DNA from 2 places in the Corynebacterium sp. NPDC060344 genome. Region 2 is predicted to be linked to the other one. Evidence: predicted binding sites of a transcription regulator. Region 2 holds the regulator's gene; the other holds the start of a gene.
What was found. Region 2 encodes LexA, which represses DNA repair genes until DNA is damaged. Its sites were predicted from a motif close to CGAACANNTGTTCG; they were not measured.
Positions count from the first base shown of each region.

Region 1: the regulator LexA is predicted to act here: its motif matches at 2,670-2,683, upstream of ACFWGD_RS05345 (HNH endonuclease signature motif containing protein).

Region 1 covers NZ_JBHXCS010000003.1:88,796-93,181, reverse strand. The annotation lists gene ACFWGD_RS05350 (glycosyltransferase family 2 protein) at 1-421, opposite strand, end outside; gene ACFWGD_RS05345 (HNH endonuclease signature motif containing protein) at 656-2,512, opposite strand; gene rfbD (dTDP-4-dehydrorhamnose reductase) at 2,879-3,760, opposite strand; gene ACFWGD_RS05335 (LCP family protein) at 3,893-4,386, shown strand, end outside.
Region 2 covers NZ_JBHXCS010000001.1:156,437-160,822, forward strand. The annotation lists gene hrpA (ATP-dependent RNA helicase HrpA) at 1-295, shown strand, start outside; gene nrdR (transcriptional regulator NrdR) at 323-772, opposite strand; gene ACFWGD_RS00725 (hypothetical protein) at 807-950, opposite strand; gene lexA (transcriptional repressor LexA) at 1,673-2,383, shown strand; gene ACFWGD_RS00735 (phosphoenolpyruvate--protein phosphotransferase) at 2,811-4,386, opposite strand, start outside.

The DNA of each region.
Region 1 (4,386 bases), on a different contig from region 2:
CGGCGCGGGGGTTGCGGGCGGCGCAGGCGAGCATCGCGTCGATGGCGCCGGCCTCGAAGATGACGTCGGGGTTGACCAGCAGCACGTAGTCGCCGCGGATCCGGCCGGCGTCGCGCATGGTGGCCAGCTCGGCGATGCCGATGTTCGCGGCCTTGCCGTAGCCGACGTTGCCGCCGGTGGGCAGGAAGATCGCGTCGTTGACCCCATTGGCGCGGCCTTCTTCTTCGGCGCGGGCGACTTCGGCTTCGGGGGTGCCGTCCTTCGAGCCGTTGTCGGCCATGACCAGCACGGTGCCGGCGGCGGCCGATGCGGGCAGCGAGTCGACGAGCGCCCGCAGGTGCTCGCCCGGCGAATAGGTGACCGTGACGACGCCGAGTGGGAGGCCGGACTCGTCGCCCTGCCCGTAGTCCGCCCGGTTCATCGCTTCATTCACGGTGGGGCACCTTTCTTGTCTTATCTCGTCGTGTCTCGTCTTGCCCGGCATAGACCCTATGACACCGCAAGGCCGGTTCCGTCCCGCCACTCCGGTGGGTCGGTTCTGTCCATGTCCTCCGTTCCGGTTGGGGCCGACTCCAAGTCGAGTGCGTTCGCGGGGATCAGCAGGGATCAAAAGGGTTAGCAGAGGTCATTCGAGTTCACCAGAGGTCATCGGGGATCAGAACGGAATTGTCGGGTCGGGGCCCAGCGGTGCTGGCGGCACCGGCACCACACTGGGATCGGCATCGACCCGCGCCCTATGGCACCTCACCGATTCCGACCGCCTGCGCCACACCCTCGGTGCCATCGACTGGCGCGACCAGAGCTCATCGTCAGCACACGGCCACCCATCATCGGCGGCATCGGCCAGGCATCGTGCTTCCTCGGCGACCTCCGGATCGGGATCGTTGAGCGGGCCGGCGGTGTACTCGGCCATCGCCTGCTCGTATTCGACTGTCTCGCGGGCGTGCTTTGCCAGCGCCTCTGTGACGTCCGCGTTGCGCATCGCCTCGGCGGCCTCAGCATCGGCGCGCATGCGATGAGCATTGGCGCCTCGGATGGTCTTGGCCAACCGAGTGGCCCTCTGATCGAAGGTCTGCCGCTTGATATGCGCGATGGGACCGTGCGGCACCGACGTCGCAAACGCAGCACCGGTGTGATCGAACCAGTCCACCGAACCGTCATCGTTCATCACCGCGTTCCAGTGGCGGCTGGTTTTCAAGTTGTGGTGGTGCTGACACAGGCACTGCAGATTCCACGTCGCCGTCACTCCGAGAAGGTTGGAAGTGTCGCCGGCGATGAAGGCAGCACCAGCAGCTCCACCAGCGGCATCTCCCTCACAGGTTCCACCACCAATGACCATCCCCGGCGCACCCTTCATGGCGTCGGGGTCGTAGTTGATGACGTGGTCGATCTGGCACCTGTGCGCGGGCACGTCACACCCGGGGAAGCGGCACCCGCCATCGCGGGCACGCACTCTCGCCTTCTGCGCATCCGAGGGCACGTAGCCATCGACCTGGGAGTCGGCGGACAGGCGGACGTCATCGCAGCGCTCGAGCCATTGCTTGGTCAGGTACTTGGGCAACCAGCCGGCGCCGTCGAGCCACAATCGCAGCTCGCCATCTCCGTCGCCACTGCCGTCACCATCACCGTTGCCGTCGCCGAAGTTGGCATTCGCGTCGGCATAGACGTTCATGGTCACCTTCGCGCCGGCGAAATCGCCGCGCGACATGGCCATCAGAGCGTCGGCGAGGGTGCAGTCGACGCCAGCCTTGATTTTGGCGTCGCGGATGGCACGAATGGTGGCCTCGAACTCGGCCATGCGGTCCTTGCGCAGGCACACCTCCATCGCCGCGAAGTCGCACGGGTAGTCGTTGACGATGGTCACCTTCTCCGCCTCCAGCGACTTCTTCTCCTCCTCGTCGGGAGGCGTGGAGATCGGCTCGATCTCTTCGACGATCAAGCGCAGCGCATTGGCCAGAGTCCGGATCCCCGGCAGAGCCTGGAGGTCCTTGGTGGGCCGGAGGTAGTCGAGGATCCGTGCTTCGACTTCGGCGATGGTGTCATCGGATACCGCGACGATGGCCTCGGCGATGCGCAGGAGATGATCGTGGGGCAACGCCCCCGAGCGGGAAAACTCGAGGACCCGTGGCATTCGGCGAAACATGATGCCGACGTCGCAGTAGGGGCCGGCCTTGAACTTGGTCATCCCCAATCGGACGCCGACGGCGGCGGCATGGGAGTCGACGTCGGCGTCGCCGTCGGGTGTGACGGCCACGGCGATCTCGACATTCGCGATGTTGCGTGCCCGGCCGAGGTTTGTGACGGACTCATCGCGTTCGGTGGCCCACCGCTTCCTGGGAGGGGGAAGCGGCTCGGATTCAGAATCAGGGCCAGGCTCGGACTCAGGGTCGGACGCAGGCTCATTGCTGCGGCCATCGTCCGGATAGGGCGGGCGCTGCCTGTGCTGCTCGTGTTGGTTGTAGTGGTGGTCCGGATCGTCGTGCTCATCGGCTGCGTCATGGTCGAAAGCCATGTCGGTTCCCCCGGGAATGCGAGTACGGATCAAAAAGGATCTATGCGTGATCGCTGGTGCTGATCTGCCCTGCAGCGGAACCAATCCCCCGGCCCCGCCCCTATGTCTTACTGCATTACTGCTTGTTCCTGCCGCACTGCCTTGCTTCACCATTCATCATACACGCGTTCGAGCGCTCAAAGGTGAACAAGAGGTGACGGTTTGGCGACTTTTTGCAGTGTAAACGGCCGATATTCCCACCCAGTGCCGTACAATGTTCCACTCAGTGAGATCGCACGCCCGGGCGAATGCGCAAAAAGTACAGGTAGGGTCAAGGCCAGGCCGCACAACCGGGGCGACGAACCGTCGCAAAGCGAGGGCGACCAGCTACGCGCCGAGGGCCCTCCGCAGGCCGTCGCGCCAGGCGGGCAGGGGCTCGAAGCCGGCATCGGCCCAGGCGGAGCCGTCCAACACGGACCACGCGGGGCGCTTCGCGGGACGGGGAAACTGCTCCGAGGTGCACGGGCGCACGCGCTCGCGGGCGGACTCGCCGGCGGCCAGCGCGAACACCTCCGACGCGACCTCGTGCCAGGTCGCGGCGCCGGTGCCGGTGACGTGGAAGGTGCCGGCGACGGGTCGCAAAGCCAGGCGCCACAGGGCATCGGCGAGATCGTCGACGAACGTGGGATTGCCGTGCTGGTCGTCGACGACGTCGATGGAGCCGCCGCGGGCCTGGAGGCGCAGCATCGTGGACACGAAATCGGGCGCGTCCGGCTGCGTCGGCCCGGAAAACACCCAGGCAGTGCGCACGATCGCGGCCCCGGGCGCCGCGTCGAGCACGGCCCGCTCCCCCGCCAGCTTCGTGCGGCCGTAGGCGGTGTCCGGCGAAGTGGGGTCGTCGGCGCGCAGCGGGCGGCGCGGCACCCCGGCCACCTCGCCGAAGACATAGTCGGTGGACACGTGCACGAAGAACGCGCCCTCCGCCTCGCACCGCCGCGCGAGCAGCCCGGGAGCGACGGCATTGATGCGGTGCGCGCCGGCCCCGCCCTCGGGGGTCTCGGCGCCGTCGACGTCGGTCCACGCGGCGGCGTTGATCACCACGTCAGCGCCCCGCAGCGCCGGATGGGACGCCACGGCCGCGGCATCGGCGACGTCCAGGTCCGCCCGCGCCAGCCACGCCACGTCGACGCCCGACCCCGGCACGCGCCGCCGAAGCGCCGTTCCCAGCTGCCCGCCGGCGCCGACCACCACGACTCTGCGTCCCCCCACTTCATGGGCTTTTCCGGCGCGTGGTTCGGTCATCGGGGATCCGTTTCATTATCGTGGGGGCGACTGGGCCGTCGCAAAGCAAAAAACCTTGCTTGACGACGCCCACCTGTCGGCACCAACCGTAGTGCACGCATGGAAGGAACCATTTTGAGCGCACGCAAACCCCAGTCGAGGCACGCCCGGGCGATCCAGGCACCCCCGACGCAGGGCCGCGACGTCCGCCAGGCATGGCCCATGCCGATGCGGTCGGTGCTCATCCTCGTGTCCGTGCTGTGCCTGGTCGTCTCGGCCGTCGGCTGGTGGACCGTGGGGCGCGCCGCGGGCAACCTCGGCTCCGGCGGCGACTTCTCGCTGGGCGAGGAGAAGGACGGCGCCACCGACATCCTCCTCGTCGGCTCCGACTCCCGCGCCGACGCGCAGGGCAACCCGCTGACGCAGGAGGAGATCGAGCTTCTGCGCGCGGGCGATGAAGAGGCGACGAACACGGACACGATCATCGTCATCCGCGTGCCCAACGACGGCTCGTCGGCGACGGCGATTTCCATCCCGCGCGACACGTACATCAGCACCGTCGACGGCAACAAGAAGATCAACGGCGTCTACGGCGACAAGAAGCAGGCCACCGC
Region 2 (4,386 bases):
GTGGGCGAACCTGCGCCATCTCCCCCGCTATCTGGAGGCGATGGAGGTGCGCTTGGCGGACATGGCCACCGATCCCGACCGCGATGCAGAGCTCGAGGATGAGGTCGCCGAGGTCAACGAGCACCTGGCCGCGCGCCTGGCGAAGCTGCCGGAGGCGCGGAAGAAGTCCGCGGCCGTCCGGGACATCGGTTGGATGATCCAGGAGTTGCGGGTGAGCTTGTTCGCGCAGCGCCTGGGCACGGCGCGCACGGTGTCGCCGCAGCGGGTGAAGAAGGCCATCGACAAGCTGCGGTAGCCGGTGACCGTGCCCGGACTGCGCGTCTTACGTGCGGTCGTGGCGAAGCGACAGGATCTCGTTTTCGAAGTCCTGCGCCGAGCTGAACGACTTGTACACCGACGCGAAGCGCAGGTAGCCGACTTCGTCGAGGTCTCGCAGCGGTTCGAGGATGGCCAGCCCGATGTCGTTGGAGTCCACCCGCGGGGTGCCCTTGGACCGGAGGGTTTCCTCCACTTGCTGGGCGAGCAGTTTCAGCGCTGCTTCGGGGACCTCGCGCCCCTGGCATGCCCGCCGCACGCCGCGGATCACTTTGTCGCGGCTGAAATCTTCGACGACTCCGTCGCGCTTGACGACGATCAGCTGCGACCGCTCTAGCGTGGTGAATCGTTTGCCGCACGCCAGACACTCGCGCCGGCGGCGGATGGTCATTCCATCGTCGATGAGACGGGAGTCGATGACCTTGGTTTGGTCGTGGTGGCAGAACTGGCAATGCACGTCGTCGAGCATACGGTGCCCGCGCCCCACGCCCCTACTGCTGGTGAGCGGCGCCGACGTAGGTCGGGGCCGGTGCCGTCTCCGGGGCGGGCGCGCCCATCCCGGAGAAGTGCAGCATGAGGCCGAACACGGCGCCGACGCCGGCGACGACGGCCATCGAGGTGCGCGTGCGGCGCACCCCCTGCACCGGGCCGCGGACGGCCGAACGACCGTCGCGGACGTGCCCGATGTTCGAAACCCCGTGGGTGGGCGCAGAAGTGAGGGCCGTTCGTCGTGTGTTCGGACGGCGCGACGCGCCCGAAACACCGCCGGGGCGACCGTTCGACGGACGACGGGTCGTACGGACCCGCGTTCGATCCGTCGCGGCACCCGTTCGAACATCGGCGGCGGCGCGACGACGCCGCACGGCGGTTCGGGCAGCCGGGCGAACCGCAGCAGCATCGTTCTCGAGCCACGAGGGAACCTGATCCCCGGACTCCGTGGAGTCCACGTCATGCCAGTTCAGGGTGGCGGTGCGGTAGTCTTCGATAAAAGCGGTCATCGGTTGGTTCCTTCCATCCGGTTACTCGCGAGCATCATACGAAACGGTTTCGAAAATCCCGGTCGCGGTCACTGCACGAATGTTCGACTGCGTTGCTGTGTTCGATTTATATCACCGCCCCCGGATCCCGTCCAGACATGGGGGCAAAAACTTCGAACAGTTGTGCCACCCCCGCACGATTTGGTGTAGGGTCGTGTTCGAACGGCAGGCACGAGCGAGGCAGGTCCGATCGCGCGCATGGCCGATCGACCTGAGCACGACGACATCGAGCACCGGGGCACCCGAGCCCCGTGCACCCGAGCATTAGTCACCCGAGCACTACGCAACCGAGCACGACCGAACCCGGTGGGAGTGGAAACATGGCCGATAAGAAGCAGCCGCACAAGAACACGTTGACGGACCGACAGAGGCGCATCCTGGAGGTCATCCAGGACGCGGTGTCCCTGCGGGGCTACCCGCCGAGCATCCGGGAGATCGGTGACGCGGTCGGGCTGAACTCCACGTCGTCGGTGGCCTACCAGCTCAAGGAGCTGGAGAAGAAGGGCGCGCTGCGCCGCGATCCCCACAAGCCGCGTGCGGTCGACGTCCGCGATCTGAAGCAGAAGCTCGACAACCACGCCGGCAAGCCGGGCCCCAAGCCGAAGTCGGCGTCGGTCCCGGTCGTGCCGGAAGGCGCCACCGCCCCGACGTATGTGCCCATCGTCGGCCAGATCGCCGCCGGCAACCCGATCCTGGCAGAGCAGAGCATCGACGAGCACATGGCGGTTCCCGCAGAGCTCACCGGTCCGGGCGAGCTGTACATGCTCCGCGTCGTCGGCGAGTCGATGGTCGATGCCGGCATCTTCGACGGTGACTGGGTCGTGGTGAAGTCGCAGCAGACGGCCAACAACGGCGATTTCGTCGCGGCGATGATCGACGGCGACTCGGACAGCGAGGCCACGGTCAAGGAGTGGCACGAGGATCGTTCGGGCAAGTGGCTGCTCCCCCACAACGACGCCTTCGAGCCGATTCCGGTCGACGGTGGGGTGACCATCCTCGGCCGCGTCGTCAGCGTCCTGCGCCGTCTCTGATCCACCACCCGAGAAGGGGCCCGAGCACCATGTGCTCGGGCCCCTTCTCATGCATTCGGTGCGCCAGCCAGCATGTGGTGCGCGAGCCAGGCCTCAGGCCCCGCTTCCACCGCGCGCACAGGTTGGCGGGGAGCAAGCCGGGGAAGCCCCCATTCAATCTCAGAGTTTTCGCGGCCGTGAATCCGGCCTCAACCTGCAGGAGATTGAATTCTTGACCCCCTATTTCTTCAAGCTCAGAGTCCGCGTGCCCCTCGGAAAGGGCGCGAAAACCCTGAGATTGAATTGATGGGTCGATTCCAACTGAATTCAGCGACCATCCATGCATTCACGGCCCCACGCGGCGGCGCGGGACGTCCGTGACGAGCCTCGACGGCCACGGTGAGCCGCGACGTGGACCGCTACCCCAGGCCGAAAACGGAGCGCGCGGCTACTCCAGGCCGAAGACGGAGCGCACCGCGGCGCGAGCGGCATCGGCGTTCGGCGCATCCAACGCCGCACGAGCGGCGTCGGCACACTGGGCGGCGGTGACCTCGGCGAGCTGGGCCCCCACGCCCGGCAGCGCCGTCGCGGCCGCCGACAGCGAGTTCACCCCGAGGCCCACGAGCACGCAGGCCAGCAGCGGATCGGCCGCGGCTTCGCCGCACACGCCGACCGGGGTGCCGGTGAGCTTGCCGGACCGGCACGTCATGTCGATCAACCGCAGCACCGCCGGCTGCCACGGATCCGTGAGGTACGCCAGGTGCGGCGACAGGCGGTCGGCGGCCATCGCGTACTGGGTCAGGTCGTTGGTGCCGATGGAGACGAAGTCGAGAACCTTCATCAGATCGTGGCTCATCAGGGCCGCGGCGGGAATCTCGATCATCGCACCCGGCGTCAGGCCGCGTTCGCGGCAGAGCCCGGCGAACCACTCGGCCTCTTCCAGGGTCGCCACCATCGGCGCCATCACCCACGTCGGGGCCTCCGCTCCGCGGCCCGCCTTCGTGCCGGCCAGTGCGATGGCGTCGAGCTGGCGTTCCATGAGCCCCGAGTTCGACCGCGAAATGCGCAGGCCGCGCACGCCCAGCGCCGGATTGTCCTCGTCGCCGAGATTGGCGAAGGCGATCGGCTTGTCGGAGCCCGCATCGAGCGTGCGCACGACGATCTTCGACTCCGGGAACGCCTTGAGCACCGTGGCGTAGATGTCCGCCTGATTCTCCACCGTCGGTTCCGTGGCCGCCGACAGGAAGCAGAGCTCGGTGCGGAACAGGCCGATGCCCTCGGCCGCGCCGTCCGCGGCGATGCGCGCGGCATTGCCGTCGCCGACGTTGGCCAGCAGCTGCACGTGTTCCCCGTCGGCGGTGCGCCCCGGACCCGACCACGCCGCGATCTTGTCGGCCATCCGCGCGGCCTCGTCCACCGCCGCCTGCGCGACCGCCGGGTCGGGGTCGGCGGTGATCTCCCCCTTGGCGCCATCCACCAGCGTCAGGGTCCCCTGCTCGATGACGCGCAAGCCCGCGCCCGCCGCCACCGCGCACGGCACGCCCAGCTGCCGGGCGATGATCGCCGTGTGCGACGTGGGCCCGCCCAGCGTGGTCACCATCGCCACGAACAACTCCGGGTCCAAGGTGGCGGTGTCGGCGGGCGACAGGTCGTCGGCAAGCAAGACCGACGGCTCGATCACGGCCGGCAATCCCGGCTCGTCCTCGCCGCGCAATTCCGCGATGACGCGATCGCGGATGTCCTCCAGGTCCGTGGTGCGCTCGGCCATGATCCCGCCGGCGGCCTTGAACATCTCCACGAACTTCTCGATCGCCGCCATCGTCGACGACTCCGCGCCCACCCCGGCCTTGATCGACTTCACCGCGGCCCGGTGCCACCCGCGGTCCAGCGTCAGCTTCGAGGTGGCCAGGAGCACCTCGGCCGCGTTGCCCTCGGCACGGCCGGCGCGGGCGGCCAACCGCTCGGACACCGCCGCGGCCGCCGCCCGGAAGCGCTCGATCTCGGCCTCGGCGTCGCCGGCATGC